3 regions of the Bacillus inaquosorum genome follow, and region 1 is predicted to be linked to each of the others. Evidence: predicted binding sites of a transcription regulator. Region 1 holds the regulator's gene; each other region holds the start of a gene.
What was found. The regulator LexA, encoded in region 1, represses DNA repair genes until DNA is damaged. The targets are predictions, from matches to a motif close to CGAACATATGTTCG.
Positions count from the first base shown of each region.

Region 2: a site for LexA is predicted at 2,843-2,856, ahead of uvrB (excinuclease ABC subunit UvrB). Genes of this name have one in related genera too.
Region 3: a site for LexA is predicted at 3,737-3,750, ahead of M1M80_RS05950 (YhjD family protein). Genes of this name have one in related genera too.

Region 1 is NZ_CP096592.1:1,961,649-1,967,263, forward strand. It holds gene M1M80_RS09785 (YndM family protein) at 1-140, opposite strand, end outside; gene fosM (FosM family fosfomycin resistance protein) at 318-740, shown strand; gene M1M80_RS09795 (hypothetical protein) at 811-1,245, shown strand; gene lexA (transcriptional repressor LexA) at 1,633-2,250, opposite strand; gene yneA (cell division suppressor protein YneA) at 2,400-2,717, shown strand; gene M1M80_RS09810 (YneB family resolvase-like protein) at 2,736-3,389, shown strand; gene M1M80_RS09815 (DUF896 domain-containing protein) at 3,453-3,686, shown strand; gene tkt (transketolase) at 3,855-5,615, shown strand, end outside.
Region 2 is NZ_CP096592.1:3,596,067-3,601,681, forward strand. It holds gene uvrA (excinuclease ABC subunit UvrA) at 1-772, opposite strand, end outside; gene uvrB (excinuclease ABC subunit UvrB) at 780-2,765, opposite strand; gene M1M80_RS18270 (CsbA family protein) at 2,951-3,181, opposite strand; gene M1M80_RS18275 (hypothetical protein) at 3,457-3,900, shown strand; gene M1M80_RS18280 (PEP/pyruvate-binding domain-containing protein) at 4,201-5,615, shown strand, end outside.
Region 3 is NZ_CP096592.1:1,238,016-1,243,630, forward strand. It holds gene comK (competence transcription factor ComK) at 1-3, shown strand, start outside; gene M1M80_RS05930 (SDR family oxidoreductase) at 49-948, opposite strand; gene M1M80_RS05935 (excalibur calcium-binding domain-containing protein) at 1,156-1,425, shown strand; gene M1M80_RS05940 (sodium:solute symporter family protein) at 1,468-2,937, opposite strand; gene M1M80_RS05945 (DUF3311 domain-containing protein) at 2,934-3,134, opposite strand; gene M1M80_RS05950 (YhjD family protein) at 3,352-3,714, opposite strand; gene M1M80_RS05955 (TVP38/TMEM64 family protein) at 3,868-4,491, shown strand; gene lepB (signal peptidase I) at 4,493-5,014, shown strand; gene M1M80_RS05965 (monooxygenase) at 5,182-5,615, shown strand, end outside.

The DNA of each region.
Region 1 (5,615 bases):
GAAAGGTATGATACAAAACCTAAGAAAAATGCAATAAACAGCACGCTTAAAAATGGCGCGTGATAGACTCTGTCCAAAATTACATATAAAAGGGCGAGAGTGAAAGCAATCTTTGAAGCAAGTGCAATGATATGTTTCATTTGACCACCTAAATTGTTATTTTTGAGGAAACTCCTAGCAAGTAAGGCCATGTTTGTTACAGTCATTATTTTGAACAAACCGATTTTGTTTACACTGGTATTTTTTTCTGGCTGTATGGAACTTTCTTGGTAAAAGAACGTACATATGGATGATCAGCTTTCGAGGAGGAATGATTTGTGGAGATAAAAGGAATCAATCACTTGTTATTTTCAGTTTCTCATCTGGATACATCGATTGATTTTTATCAAAATGTGTTTGGTGCCAAGCTGCTGGTAAAGGGGAGAACAACAGCATATTTTGATTTAAATGGCATCTGGCTTGCACTTAATGAAGAACCTGACATTCCGAGAAATGACATTAAGGCGTCTTATACCCATATTGCTTTTACCATTGAAGAGCGGGAGTTTGAGGAAATGTCAGCAAAATTAAAAAGGCTTCAAGCCAATATTCTGCCTGGCAGAGAACGAGATGAACGCGATCGAAAATCGATTTATTTTACCGACCCTGACGGCCACAAATTTGAATTTCATACCGGAACCCTTCAAGATAGGCTTCGTTATTATAAACAGGAAAAAACGCATATGGAATTTTATGATTAAAACACACTCGAGATATCACACAGAACATATACATAAATCTCATGTATGGTAAAAATATGGTGAAGGGGGGATGAAGTTGAAAATAAAAATCTTGGCCTTATCGGCAGTTTTGATGTGTTTTTTTTGCATTGGCAGTACCCATGCGACAGCTTTAGATTTTGAGCACAAAACAGACTTTATTTTAAATGACAGTACAAAATCTTTTGTTTTGGAAAATATTAGTGATGTTCCGGCGATCGACTATTTTTTAGGCTATCAGTTTACGATCTTGGGGGCCAATACTTGCTCAGTTGAGATTAGACTTCAGCGGCTGGGGCTTACGGGGGATTATACTACGCTGAGCACGAAGCAATTCAGCGGCAGCTGGTTAGATTTTAGAGCTCAGGATAAGGTTTCTATTGACCCATTTCATCGATACCGTATATTTGCCGAAGAGCATTCAGAATACTGCACAAGTGTTCGGGTAAAGGGCAGTTATGGTATAGAATATTTTCATTTTGATTAAAGCTCACGACGATTAAGGAAGTGAGCTGTTTTTTAGTATATGTTGAACTAACTAAACTATGTACTAAATTTTCATAAAATTCAGTTGTCGCGCTCCTTAAATGAACATAAAGCCTTATCATTCCACGACCTCAGAAAATGAAACGTTTTTAAGAAGATAACGTCTAATGTTTTAAACAGACAACATTCATAAAAGTTTCCTAAAGGAAAGAAAATTTCTTGACTTCAACAATCTTTTGGTGGATAATTATGGTGTAAACATGATGTTCTTTTTCCTCCTATTCAGGCTCGCACCTAAAAGTTAGGGCGGGCCTGCTTTTTTTGAACAATAAACCCCCTCTCCATAAAGGAAGAGGGGGTTGTTTTATGCTTCTGATAGATCAATAGATTAATGGACGGTTCTGAACACGCCAATCACTTTCCCTAGAATGCTGACATTCTGCAAGATGATAGGTTCCATCGTTGGGTTTTCAGGCTGTAAGCGAATGTGAGTATCCTCTTTATAGAAACGTTTTACCGTAGCTTCATCATCTTCTGTCATCGCAACTACAATTTCCCCGTTGTTCGCTGTGTTTTGCTGTTTAACGATGACATAATCCTTATCGAGAATACCAGCGTCAATCATACTGTCTCCCATAATCTCCAGCATAAACACATGCTCGTCAGGGGGAACCATTCGGTCTGGAAGCGGAAAATATTCTTCAATATTTTCTACTGCTGTAATAGGAGATCCCGCCGTGACTTTCCCGATGACCGGCACATTAACGACCTGGCTTTGCGGAATGTCTACTTCTTCATCAAGAATTTCTATAGCTCTTGGTTTTGTCGGATCCCGTCTGATCAGCCCTTTTGTTTCCAAACGGGCCAAGTGACCGTGGACAGTTGAACTGGAAGCAAGCCCGACAGCCTCTCCGATCTCTCTCACGGAAGGCGGATATCCTTTTGATTTAACCTCTGCTTTAATAAAACGGAGGATATCAAGTTGCCTTTTTGATAGCTTCGTCATTTTTTGCACCTCAAAACGTCGATTTTAAGAAGATTATAGCATGATTTTCCTTACAGTACAAACATAGGTTCGAAAAAACAATTGACAGAAACGTGTGTTCGTATATACTGAAATTATAAAAAGGCGAACAAACATTCCTGTTGGAGGTTATGATCATGAGTAAAGAATCTATTATTTTTGTCGGTCTGTTCACAGTGATTTTGAGCGCGGTTATCCTTTTGCTGTCATATACAAGCAGCGGCCAGGAGCTTAATCAGTATGTTAAAATAGAAGTTCAGCAAGGCGATACATTATGGTCAATTGCTGATCAGGTAGCAGATAAAAAAAAGATAAACAAAAGTGAATTTATTGAATGGGTAGCTGATAACAATCATCTTCAGACGTCTGATATCCAGCCGGGAGATGAATTGGTGATTCCGTTGAAAAAGAAGCATCAGGATGCATATGAATTGGCAACTGTAAGATAGAGAGGATAGATAGAAAAAATGAAAGCACTCATTTATGCCCGCGTAAGTACAAATAAAGAACAGCAGGAGACTTCATTAAAGCGGCAGGAGGAGGAGCTTACAGCGATTGCAGCCGAGAACGGCCTGGAAGTCGTCAAAGTGATTTCTGAAAAAGCCAGCGGATATGAAATGGACCGGGACGGTGTATTTGAGCTGCTTGATGAGATCAAGAATTCGGGAATTGATGTTATTTTGGTTCAGGATGAGACTAGGCTTGGACGGGGAAATGCAAAAATCGCACTGCTTCATTGTATCTACAGAGAAGGTGTGAAAGTCTATACAACAGCTCACAGAGGTGAACTGGAGTTATCGGAGGCTGACTCGATGGTGCTGGAGATCGTCAGCATTGTGGAAGAGTACCAGCGGAAAATTCACAACATGAAAATCAAGCGGGGAATGAAGCGTGCAGTAAAAAACGGGTTTAAACCGCAAAAAAACCTGAAAAACCAACATGAAAACAGCGGAAAAGAAAGAATAGAGGTACCAATCTCAGAGATCGTCCGCCTAAGAGCGAATAAACTGACGTTCGCAGAAATCGCGGCTACGCTAAGAGGGTTTGGCTATGATGTGTCTAAAGCGACCGTCCACCGGCGGTTTCAGGAATACATAGAGAATGAAGAGACAGCCGAGTGAATCAGTTGTAAAACTCTTTTTGATCTAGTACTATATAGACAAAATGCAATAAAGGAGTTTAACATGATTTCAAACGCAAAAATTGCAAGAATTAATGAACTTGCTGCCAAAGCCAAAGCTGGCGTTATTACAGAAGAAGAAAAAGCCGAACAGCAAAAGCTCCGTCAAGAGTACCTGAAAGGGTTTCGCTCTTCTATGAAAAACACTTTAAAAAGTGTGAAAATCATTGACCCAGAAGGCAATGATGTTACACCAGAAAAACTAAAAAGAGAACAAAGAAATAACAAACTTCACTAATATAAGAGGAATACGGAAATATCGTATTCCTCTTTTGTATATACTATAAGCAAAACTTTTATGTGACAAAATTCAACAAGTTTCTCTCAAATTTAAGCTGAAACAGTTGAGAAAAAGTCGTCAGACATTTATGATGTAAGGGTACAACACATAAGGAAGGGGATTTTTATGGATACAATTGAAAAGAAATCAGTTGCTACCATTCGCACACTGTCAATAGACGCTATTGAAAAAGCAAATTCTGGTCACCCAGGGATGCCAATGGGGACCGCTCCAATGGCATACACACTGTGGACAAAATTTATGAACGTAAGTCCGGCAAACCCTGGCTGGTTTAACCGTGACCGTTTTGTTTTATCTGCTGGACACGGATCAGCACTTTTATACAGCATGCTTCATTTAAGCGGGTTTGATCTTAGCATCGAAGATCTTAAGGGATTCCGCCAATGGGGCAGCAAAACACCTGGACACCCGGAATTTGGACATACTGCCGGTGTTGATGCAACAACAGGTCCGCTTGGCCAAGGAATTGCCATGGCGGTCGGAATGGCTATTGCTGAACGCCATTTAGCGGAAACTTACAACCGTGATTCATTTAACGTAGTCGATCATTATACATACAGTATTTGCGGTGATGGTGATTTAATGGAAGGTATTTCTTCTGAAGCCGCTTCACTCGCAGGCCATCTTCAGCTTGGCCGTCTGATCGTATTATACGATTCTAATGACATCTCTCTCGATGGAGATCTTGACCGTTCATTCTCTGAAAACGTGAAACAGCGTTTTGAGGCCATGAATTGGGAAGTTCTTTATGTTGAGGATGGAAACAACATTGAAGAATTAACAGCGGCTATTGAAAAAGCACGCCAAAATGAAAAGAAACCTACATTAATTGAAGTGAAAACGACAATCGGTTTTGGTTCACCTAACCGTGCCGGCACATCCGGTGTTCACGGTGCGCCGCTTGGTAAAGAGGAAAGCAAGTTAACAAAAGAAGCTTACGCGTGGACGTATGAAGAGGATTTCTACGTTCCGTCAGAAGTATATGAGCATTTCGCTGCAGCGGTTAAAGAATCAGGCGAGAAAAAAGAACAGGAATGGAATGCCCAATTCGCTAAATATAAAGAAGTTTATCCTGAACTTGCTGAACAGCTTGAGCTGGCAATCAAAGGAGAGCTTCCGAAGGACTGGGATCAAGAGGTTCCTGTTTATGAAAAAGGAAGCAGCCTGGCATCCCGTGCATCTTCCGGTGAAGTTCTCAACGGACTTGCGAAAAAAATTCCTTTCTTTGTCGGAGGTTCTGCTGACCTAGCGGGATCAAACAAAACGACAATTAAAAATGCCGGTGATTTTACAGCGGTTGATTACTCAGGCAAAAACTTCTGGTTTGGTGTTCGTGAATTTGCGATGGGTGCAGCCTTAAATGGCATGGCGCTTCATGGCGGACTTCGTGTATTCGGCGGAACTTTCTTTGTCTTCTCTGATTACTTGCGTCCAGCGATTCGCCTTGCAGCATTAATGGGTCTTCCTGTCACATATGTCTTCACACATGACAGTATTGCGGTAGGTGAAGACGGCCCGACGCACGAGCCTGTTGAACAGCTTGCTTCACTCCGTGCGATGCCTAATCTTTCCTTGATCCGTCCTGCAGACGGCAATGAGACAGCGGCAGCATGGAAGCTTGCAGTGCAAAGCACTGATCAGCCAACAGCGCTGGTATTGACACGCCAAAACCTTCCTACGATCGACCAAACAGCTGAAGAAGCGTTGGCGGGAGTAGAAAAAGGTGCATATGTCGTATCTAAATCTAAAAACGAAACACCTGACGCTCTTCTCATCGCTTCAGGCTCTGAAGTAGGTCTTGCGATTGAAGCGCAGGCTGAACTGGCAAAAGAGAATATCGATGTTTCTGTTGTCAGCATGCCTTCA
Region 2 (5,615 bases), 1.6 Mb from region 1:
AAAATCCGCAGTGCGGGCAGGCATGATGCTCACTGAACATCAACTCTTCCTCACCGATGACATCAATCATGACCCGTCCTTCACCTAAACGGAGGGCCGTTTCCAATGAATCTGACAGACGGGCTGCCACGCCTTCTTTCACCACAATTCGGTCAATGACAACCTCAATCGAATGCTTTTTATTCTTTTCTAATTCAATATCATCAGAAAGCTCAACCATTTCGCCGTCAATTCTGACTCTGACATAGCCTTGTTTTCTGATCTGTTCAAGCACCTTGACATGAGCGCCTTTTCGGCCCGAGACAATCGGAGCCAGTACCTGAAGCTTTGTCCGTTCCGGATATTCCAGAATTCTGTCCACCATTTGCTCGATGGTCTGCGATGTAATCTCAATTCCGTGCTCCGGACAATGAGGCTTCCCTACTCTCGCATACAAAAGACGCAGATAATCATAAATCTCAGTTACCGTACCGACAGTAGACCTCGGATTGCGGCTCGTTGTTTTCTGATCAATGCTGATGGCGGGAGACAGCCCCTCAATTGCATCAACATCCGGCTTATCCATTTGCCCTAAAAACTGGCGGGCATAGGCAGACAAAGACTCAACATACCGTCGCTGTCCTTCTGCATATATGGTGTCAAAGGCAAGGGAGGATTTCCCTGATCCGGATAAACCAGTGACAACGACAAGCTGATCTCTCGGAATTGTTACATCTATATTTTTCAGGTTATGCGCCCTGGCTCCCTTCACCTCTATCCGATCCATAGCCATTTGTTCATCATCCTTCCGCTTTTAGCTCTAAAAGTAAATCGCGAAGCTCCGCGGCTCTTTCAAAGTCAAGCGCCTTGGCGGCTTCTTTCATTTCGTGCTCCATCTGTTCAACGACTTTCTGGCGTTCTTTCTTCGTCATTTTCGACAGCTTCGGCGCGGCTTTTGTTTTGTATTCCGCTTTGTCCTCAGCTGCTACTGTGGCACGAATGACATCGCGAATTTCTTTATTTATTGTTTTCGGCGTAATGCCGTGCTCTTCATTAAACCGCTCCTGCTGCTCGCGGCGGCGTTTTGTTTCATTAATCGCAATTTCCATAGACTTCGTTATTTTATCGGCATACATAATGACGCGGCCTTCAGAGTTCCTTGCTGCCCGTCCGATGGTCTGGATAAGCGAACGCTCCGAACGAAGGAAGCCTTCCTTATCCGCATCCAAAATCGCAACGAGGGATACTTCGGGTATATCGAGGCCTTCCCTCAGCAGGTTGATGCCGATAAGCACATCATGCTTGCCGAGGCGCAGGTCGCGGATAATTTCAATCCGTTCAAGCGTCTTAATCTCTGAATGCAGATAGTTAACTTTAATGCCAATTTCTTTTAAATAATCGGTGAGATCCTCTGACATTTTCTTCGTCAAGGTTGTCACGAGCACCCGTTCATCCCGCTCGATTCTTGCTTGAATTTCGCCGATCAAGTCATCAATCTGGCCTTCGATCGGGCGCACATCAATAAGCGGGTCAAGAAGCCCCGTCGGACGGATGATCTGTTCGATCATTTCATCCGTATGCTCAATCTCATACGGCCCTGGCGTTGCTGATACATACACGATATTGTGCATATGCTTTTCAAACTCTTCAAAACGGAGCGGACGGTTATCAAGCGCTGACGGAAGACGGAAGCCGTGATCCACGAGCACCTGTTTCCGCGCCTGGTCTCCATTAAACATGCCGCGCACCTGAGGAATCGTCACATGCGACTCATCTACCACGATCATAAAATCGTCTGGGAAATAATCGAGAAGCGTATACGGCGTTGAACCCGGAGGCCGAAGCGTCAGATGTCTTGAATAGTTCTCAATGCCGGAGCAGAAACCCATTTCCCGCATCATTTCAAGGTCATATCTTGTCCGCTGCTCTAAACGCTGCGCTTCAAGCAGCTTGCCGTTTTCATGCATGACCTTCAGCTGCTCCTCAAGCTCCTTCTCGATATTTTGAATCGCTTTCTCCATTTTCTCGGCCCGCGTTACGAAGTGGGATGCCGGAAAAATCGCGACATGGTCGCGGTCGCCGAGAATTTCTCCTGTCAGGGCGTCCACTTCCCGGATCCGTTCAATTTCATCTCCGAAAAACTCAACTCTTACACAGTGTTCATCACGAGATGCCGGGAAGATTTCCACGACATCTCCGCGCACACGAAATGTACCGCGCTGAAAGTCGATATCATTGCGGGCATATTGGATGTCTACAAGCTTTCTGAGCAGCTCGTTGCGCTCGATTTCCATTTCAGGCCGCAGTGACACGACCATTTCCCGGTATTCTTCAGGCGAACCGAGGCCATATATACAAGACACACTCGCGATGATAATGACATCTCTCCGCTCAAACAAAGAAGATGTAGCGGAGTGTCTCAGTTTATCAATTTCATCATTAATACTTGCGTCTTTCTCTATAAACGTATCCGTTTGAGGCACATACGCCTCCGGCTGATAATAATCATAGTAGCTGACAAAATACTCGACAGCGTTGTTCGGAAAAAATTCCTTGAACTCACTGTAAAGCTGTCCGGCGAGGGTTTTGTTATGGGCTATCACGAGAGTCGGCTTATTGACTTCTTTAATCAAATTGGACACCGTAAATGTTTTGCCCGTTCCTGTCGCACCCAGCAGAGTCTGATGCTTCTTGCCCTCCTGAATTCCTTTTACAAGTTTTTCAATGGCTTTCGGCTGATCTCCCTGGGGCTGATATTTCGAGACTAACTCAAAGCGATCTTTCACAAAATAAGCCTCCGTTTCTTTAACGAAATCTTCCTATAGATATAGTAACACAATGGAATGCAAAATCACTAAAAATACGAACTAAAGTTCGGTGGTTTTTTATTTCCAGCTGTTTTCATGTATAAAAAACCTGCTTTTAAAACGTAAAAGCAGGAATTCAGTCGTTATATTCATTATGTCCGATTTTATTCTTCTTTTTTCTCAGCAGCTTTTTTGGCCATATACAGTCCGCCAGCCACAAGAGATACAACATCCAATCCTACAATAAAATACGTTTCTGTATAGCCTTTCAAATAAGAGGCAAACAGCAATGCAGCTGTTAGAGCGATCGCCACATAATGATTAAAGGTGACTCTTGTAAAAAGAACAACGAGCATAAAAGGGAAAAACAATGCAAAAACGGCTTTTGTAATCAACAAAAACCCTCCTCAAGGATTCTTCATCTGATCTGATTATAGTAAAAAATGAAGAATCGGACAATCGTGCAATCGTTCCCTCTTTCTACACCATACCCTTTTTCAGCCTAAATCAATCATCATATCTGCACTTTGGTCCCGGCCAAGAGAAACATCAATAGATCTAACAATGATAATTAATAGAATGGAATGATTTACAAGATAAACAAGCAGAGTTATATTATGGTTGTAAGAACTGGTCAGTTTAAAACAAAAATAGACAGGGAGTGACAAATATGAAGTTCAAGTTCGTTACATATGTTTCAACAGCAGCTGTACTATCCGGTCTCCTTATGGCAACACAACCCGCTTCTGCAATCACGGGTTTAGCTGATAATAAAAGTTCAGCACTTGAAGTTCTTCCGGATAATCATTATAGATGGAAGCTCCAGACGGCTGCCGATGAAGATTGGTTCCTTTGGAAAAACAAAACGGCTGACGAGCATGATGTGTCCGCTTCGTTTACTTCTCCAAGCGGAAAAAACTACGATTTTGAAGTACAATATGTGACCCCCGAGAAGACAATCGTTATCAAGGCTGAAGATCATGGCCAAGGTGGAACGGACTCCATTCACCTCACCTCGATTAAGCCCGAAGAAAGTGTGTACATGAGGCTGAAATCCCATGATGGTGACTACAGCACAACAAGCAACTATGATTTCACTTATTCTATAAAGTAAGAACATATATTAATTTACATGAGTGCCGCTGATCCAATCAGCGGCACTTTTTTATGAATGCATGCCCGCCGCCAGATTACAAGAATAAAAGAAAATAGGCATACAGCACCAGTTCAACTGCATTTTTCATGATAATATAACTAACTTAACTATTCATTTAATTTAGGACTTTCTGAGTTTGACAGCATTTTCCTGAAAACCTACAATTGAACGATAGTGTTCACTATCATTTTTTTGAACACAGGCTCCGTCATAAAAAACTAGAGAGAAAACAAAATGAAGGAAAGAGGGGTTTCAAATATGTATTCTGTTTTATTTCGCCAAGCAGAAGAGTCCAGCCAGCTGGCTGGAGCAAAAGGCATGAATTTGATCAAACTGACCAAACACGGTCTTCCTGTTCCGGACGGGTTTATTATTCAGACGAATGCACTCGCCCGTTTTATGGAGGACAACCAGATTCATGATACAAGCGAAAACATTGAGAGCGAGATCATCGCCGGAGCATTTTCAGATGAACTGAAACATGAGCTGACAAATTCCTTTTACAAGCTGAGAGAATCATACCGCTCTGTTGCCGTGCGTTCTTCATCTGCCTCGGAAGATTTAGAAGGCGCTTCATTCGCGGGTCAATATGAAACCTACTTAAATATCAAAACAGAGGAAGAGTTTCTAGCTAAAGTGAAAGAATGCTGGGCCTCATTTTTCTCAGGCCGAGTCAGCAGCTATAAGAAAAAAATGAACAATCAAATCGCAGAGCCGTTAATGGGGGTTGTCGTTCAAGGCCTGATCGATTCTGAAGTATCAGGCGTTATTTTCAGCCGCAATCCTGTTACCCATGATGATAGAGAGCTATTAATCAGCGCCAGCTACGGTTTGGGGGAAGCTGTCGTATCAGGAAGTGTCACCCCAGACACATTTATAGTCAATAAATCTTCGTTTGAGATTCAGAAAGAAATAGGCGCAAAGGAAATTTACATGGAGTCTGCGGCAGAAGGAATTGCTGAAAAAGAAACGAGCGAAGACATGCGCAGCCGTTTTTGCCTTACAGATGAACAAGTGATTGAACTGACTGAAATCACGAAAAAAACCGAGGACCTGTACGGATATCCAGTGGATGTAGAATTCGGAATCGCTGATCATCAAGTATACCTTCTGCAGGCCCGCCCAATTACAACCATTGAATTGGACAAAAAAGCGGCAGAAGAAGAACGCAGCTTCATGATTACAGACGCTGATATGAATGATTTCTGGCTCAACATGGAATCAAATATTGAAGGTCCGGTGAGTCCGTTATTTTCTTCGTTCATTGTACCGGCACTGGAATACGGCTTAAAGAAAAGCATGCAAAAGTTCCCGATTGGCGTAGTTGTTGACGAAGTAAAACTTTATCGCGGGCACATTTATTCCAAAAACCAAGGCGGACAACAGCCACCTTCTGAAGACTGCGGCAAAGAGCTTTTTCCGATATTATCGGAGCGTATGTATGACATCATCAATCACACATACCTCCCGTTTTACAGGAAGCTGGATCAGCTCGCACAAACTGAGCATACCGCAGAAAGCGCACTGGATGCTTTTCAAAAATTAAAAGCCTTTTATCTCACGGCTTATGAGGAGCACTTCAATATCGTTTTCCCGCAAATCCTTCTAACAAACAAACTGCAAGCGATGTATCAGCATATTCAAGGAGAGTCCGAAAACGCTCATTTTTACGA
Region 3 (5,615 bases), 720 kb from region 1:
TAGAAAATAGAAAGGAGCTGACCGAACAGGGCAGCTCCTTCTCCTGCTTTAGGCCGTCGGAATTCCGCCGGTGATGCCGTATACCTGGGATGTCACATAGCTTGAATTCTCTGAAGCTAAAAATACATAAACATCTGCCAATTCTGCTGGCTGTCCAGCGCGGTTTAGCGGTGATGGCGGCGTGCCCTGGCCGAATTTCGGGATGTTTTCCGTCGGCTGTCCGCCGGAAATCTGCAGCGGCGTCCAAATTGGCCCAGGTGCAACTGAATTCACTCTGATGCCTTTGGAAGCCAGCTGTTTTCCCAGTCCGACGGTAAAGCCGATAATGGCGTTTTTCGTTGCTGCGTAATCTAACAGCATCGGGCTTGGATTATAGCCTTCTACTGAGGTGGTGGTAATAATCGACGCGCCTTCCGGCAACAACGGAAGAGCCGCTTTTACAACCCAATAAAGGGAAAAGACGTTCACTTCAAATGTTTTATAGATTTGTTCAGTAGGCAGATCTTCAATGTTTTCGACCGCTTGCTGTTTGCCGGCAACCAGCGCCAACACATCCAGTCCGCCGAGTTCCTGATGCGCCTGTTTGACTAGGTCCTGGCAAAAGGGTTCGTCGCTTAAGTCTCCGGGGATCAGCACTGCTTTTCGCCCTTCTGCTTCTATCAGTTCCTTCACTTCTTCAGCATCAGGCTGTTCCGCAGGCAAGTAGTTAATGGCTACATCGGCGCCTTCCCGGGCGTAAGCAATCGCGGCAGCGCGGCCGATACCGGAATCGCCGCCGGTGACAAGCGCTTTTCGGCCGGTGAGTTTACCCGATCCTTTGTAGCTTTTTTCTCCGCAATCCGGCACCGGCTTCATGTTCTGCTGCAGGCCGGGCGGTTCTTGATATTGTTCAGGAAATTCATCATGAAAAAATGCTGTTAAAGGATTGCTAAGATTTGAATCAGACATCGTCAACGCTCCTTTTCTGTTTGGTGTACATTCGTATGTGTACCCCTGAGCATATGGAGAGAAACATGTTTTGGCAGTTTGAACGCTGAAAGACAAGGAAAAACCAGCCCTTCTTCCATATTTATCTTGTAAAATAGGACTGGATGAATTATGATAAAATCCAGCTATAAAACAACTAAATATTGGATAAGAGGGGAGTATATCGTCATGAAAAAAGCGGCGGCGGTCTTGCTGTCACTCGGTCTCGTTTTCGGTTTTTCATACGGGGCAGACCATGTGGCGGAAGCCAAAACAAAGGTGAAGGTCTATAAGAACTGCAAGGAGTTAAATAAAGTATACAAAGGCGGGGTGGCCCGCACGTCGAAGGTGAAAAACAAAGGCGGAAAAACGAAGTACAAGCCTTACGTCTCCAAGGCTCTTTATGATGCCAATAAAAAGAAAGACCGCGATAAAGATTATATCGCCTGTGAACGCTAAACAAGAAAAAGCAATCTGATGTCCAGATTGCTTTTTTTATGCTTATGCCGCCTGATCGGCCGCAGCGCTTTTTGCTTTTCTGGTCATAAGGCTGATTGCCATCATGACCGTGATGTTCAAAAGCAAGGCGACTATGCCGACATTTAAATCTTTTGCGGCTTGCGGCAGCGCCGGAAATAAAGTGCCGATTGTTGTTTCCGTCAATGTAATATAAGAAACGGCTCCGACACCTGTAATAATGCCTGCGAATGCTCCCTGCTTCGTCACTATATGATGCTTGAACAGGCTGAACAGAAGGGCCGGGAATAATTGTGTAACCAGGCTGTAGCCCATCAATAGCAGCGTAACGATGGTATTCCCGCCTTTAAAGGTAAAGTACACCGAAATCAGCGCGAACACCGGCACTAAAAACTTAGCAAGCGCCGATACTTGCTTATCTGTCGTGCGGGGAGCGAACACTTTGTACACATTTTTTGCAAACAGCGTGGAGGCTGACATTAAGATCATAGATCCCGGCACAAGCGCCGTCAGCAGTCCGGCAGCGCCGACGATCCCGACAAACCAAGGATCAAATGTTTGCAGTGACAGTCTCAAAAGTGACAGATCTCCATCTGCGCCTTTCAAACCTGGAACTTGCAGGATAGCCGCAAAGCCGACGAAAAGGACGAAGAGCAGGACCAGCTGGTATAAAGGCATGATAATGGCGTTTTTGCGAAAGACTTTTGGGTTTTCGGCTGAATACGAAGCGGAAAACGTATGAGGCCACATGTAAAAACCAAGCGCTGTCAAGAGCACGGTTGAACTGAACCACGCTGCACTTTGTCCCGTATCGGGAAGCGTAAGAAAGCCCGGCTTTGCCGTTTCAATCTGCTGAAACATGTCTTGAAATCCGCCGTAGTAATGAATCGGCAAATACACACCTAAAAACAGAACGACAACCAAAATCATGATGTCTTTCACAACCGATATCCAGGCAGACCCGTGAATGCCGGATACCATAACGTAAACCGTGATGGAAATGGCGCCGATCCAGATGGCGGCGGCCGGAGAAATTTTGCCGTACGATGTTTCCGATACAATCAGCCCGAGGCCTTTCAGCTGCAGCACAAGATACGGAATGAGCGCTGCGATGCCCACCAGTGAAACGAGCACGCCAAGCAGCGGACTGTTATATTTTTTAGTGAAAAAATCAGACTGCGACATCAGCTTATGATGTTTCGCGTACGTCCAAACTGCCGGAAGTAGCCAATAAGAAAGGATATAGGCCAGACAGCCGTACGCGATGATGTAAAAGGCCGGTCCGCCTTTCCCGTAGGCCCAGCCGCTTCCGCCGAGAAACGTAAATGTGGTATAAATTTCGCCTGCCATCAATAAGAAGACAAACACGGTTCCGAAGCCGCGGCCTCCGACCGTCCACTGCTCAAGGTTCATGTCTTTTCCTTTTTGGGCGCGTATACCGAGAAAAATGCTCAAGAGCAGGACGCCAAAAATGATCATGAGAGCTGCGTTCATTCTGCTCCCTCCTTTTTATTTTCGTTGTCGAGGACATACACAAGCGCCATCAACGCAGAGGTTAAAAGAGCCCACAGCACGATATAAGCAAGAATAAACGGCATGCCGAACACATAGGGAGTCACTTTATTTGCAAAAGGGATGCCGAGTAAAATTCCGATAAAGGGCAAAGCGGCGAGAACGTGAATCAGTTTCATAAAATCCTCCTTCGATTTAGGGTGGGGTGTGCAGCGCACTGAAAATGATGTCGCAGATATGACAGTACATGTCATTTTTTGGGGTGAAAAGGCTGTGGTTCGAATTATAAATAAATTTATTTTGTTTGTATAGTGTGAATTATCTGATATTTATTGTTGGAATCGCCCGAAGAGGGGAGCGGGCAGTCTTGGAAGAGCGCAGAATGATCCAAAAGACTCATGGCCTGTCAGGGGCAAATAGATAGAACGTTAATAATTCGCTGACCTGCTCCCGGATTCGAGGATTAAAATAGCGGTGCTTTTCTTCATAACCATCGATCACAAATACATAAAGCGTAAAGGCCTCATCGCGTTCCGCCTCGTGGATCGCAATTTTTCTTTTCCTCAGTTCTTTTCTGACTTCAATCAAATCCTTTTGTGCTATTTTTAATGATTCGCTGATAAGCTGTTTATAAGGATGCTTCAATTTTAATGTGCTTTGCTCAATTCCGGCGAGATCACGATTAAAAATTGTAATTGCCATGGGCAAAAAGAGAGCCCGTTCAATTAATTCGTATATTTCCTCCTGCAAATTCGGCATTGCTGACTCCTTCTTTCTAACGGGAACGTTTGTTCTATATGTATTCTATATCGGCTGGTGAAATGTTTCAAGACAGAAAAAATCGCCAAAACTTTTTAGTTTTTTGCTGATAATGTGTAGAATAAGGATAGACAAACCCGGTAAGGAGTATAAATGTTGGAGCATTTTTTATCCTATTTTACACAAGAACATTTAACTGAATTATTTCAAAGCTATAGGGCTTTCGGTCCGCTCATAGCTGTGCTGCTGCCTTTAGTTGAAGCATTTCTTCCGTTTTTGCCGCTGATCGTGTTTGTGGTGGCGAATACGAACTCGTTTGGCCTGTGGGAAGGATTCATCCTGTCTTGGGCGGGATCAACTGCTGGATCTATTCTCGTATTTTTGATTGTCCGTCAATACGGACAGAGAAGATTGCTTGGATTTATCCGCAGTCATCCGTCGGTCAGAAAGCTGATGTTATGGGTGGAACGGCACGGCTTCGGTCCTGTGTTTCTTCTGCTTTGTTTTCCGTTTACACCGTCAGCCGCGGTGAATGTTGTTGCCGGTTTGTCAAGGATCGGAACGCGGCCGTTTATTTTGGCGGCTGCCTCGGGAAAGCTTGTCATGATTTTTATGATCAGCTTCATCGGATATGATCTGCACGCGCTGATCACACAGCCGATTCGAACGGTCATCGCCGTATTGGTGATCGCTGTCTTATGGTATGTCGGCAAAAAGGTGGAGCGGTACCTGCATGTGAGAGCTAGTCAGCGTGAGCATGATGGAGGGAGACAGTAACATGAAAAAACGGTTTTGGTTTCTTGCCGGTGTAGTGTCCGTCGTTCTCGCCATTCAGGTTAAAAATGCCGTCTTTATTGATTATAAAGTGGAAGGCGTCAGCATGAACCCGACCTTTCAGGAAGGGAACGAACTGTTGGTCAATAAATTTTCGCATCGATTTAAAACCATCCATCGTTTTGATATTGTCCTTTTTAAAGGCCCTGATCAAAAAGTGCTGATTAAGCGGGTAATCGGCCTGCCCGGTGAATCGATCAAATATAAAGATGATCAGCTGTATGTGAACGGAAAGCAGGTTGCTGAACCATTTTTGAAGCAATTGAAATCAGTTTCCGCCGGAAGCCATGTAACAGGTGATTTTACGTTGAAAGATGTGACAGGAACAAGCAAGGTGCCGAAAGGTCAATATTTTGTCGTTGGAGATAATCGCATATACAGCTTCGACAGCCGGCACTTTGGTCCAATTAGAGAAAAAAATATAGTCGGTGTGATTTCCGATGCTGAACAAAAAGACGCCAATTGAAGCGGCGTCTTTTTTTGTGCTGGTTTGGAAAAATGTGTTGAAGAAAAAATTGTAAGGAGTTATAATCATAATTGTTACGTGTGTAACAAAAAATATTTTATTTTTGGTTTTTCTTTTATTTTTAGTGGTTTTCATTAGTTTTATATGAAACAAAAGGAGTGATTTAGATGAATGTTGAAGCAGTGATTATAGGGGGAGGGCCGGTCGGATTTATGCTGGCTTCCGAGCTTGCGATGGCTGGAGTGAAAACATATGTGATTGAGCGGCTTGAAAAGCCTGTTCCGCATTCCAAGGCGCTGACGCTGCATCCCCGCACGCTGGAGCTTCTTGAGATGAGAGGGCTGCTGGAACGTTTCGTATCCAAGGGAACCAAGATACCTTCCGGACACTTTTCGATGCTGGATACCCGTCTTGATTTTTCAGGCTTGGATACGGGCTGTCCTTACACGCTTTTGCTTCCGCAGGCCAAAACAGAGCAGCTGCTTGAGGAACATGCACGAAGCTTGGGGGCAGAGGTGTTTCGCGGGGCAGAGGTGCTGGCGGTTACGCAAAACGAAGCAGAGGCGCAAACGATTTTCAAGGATCGGGACGGCAGTGTGCG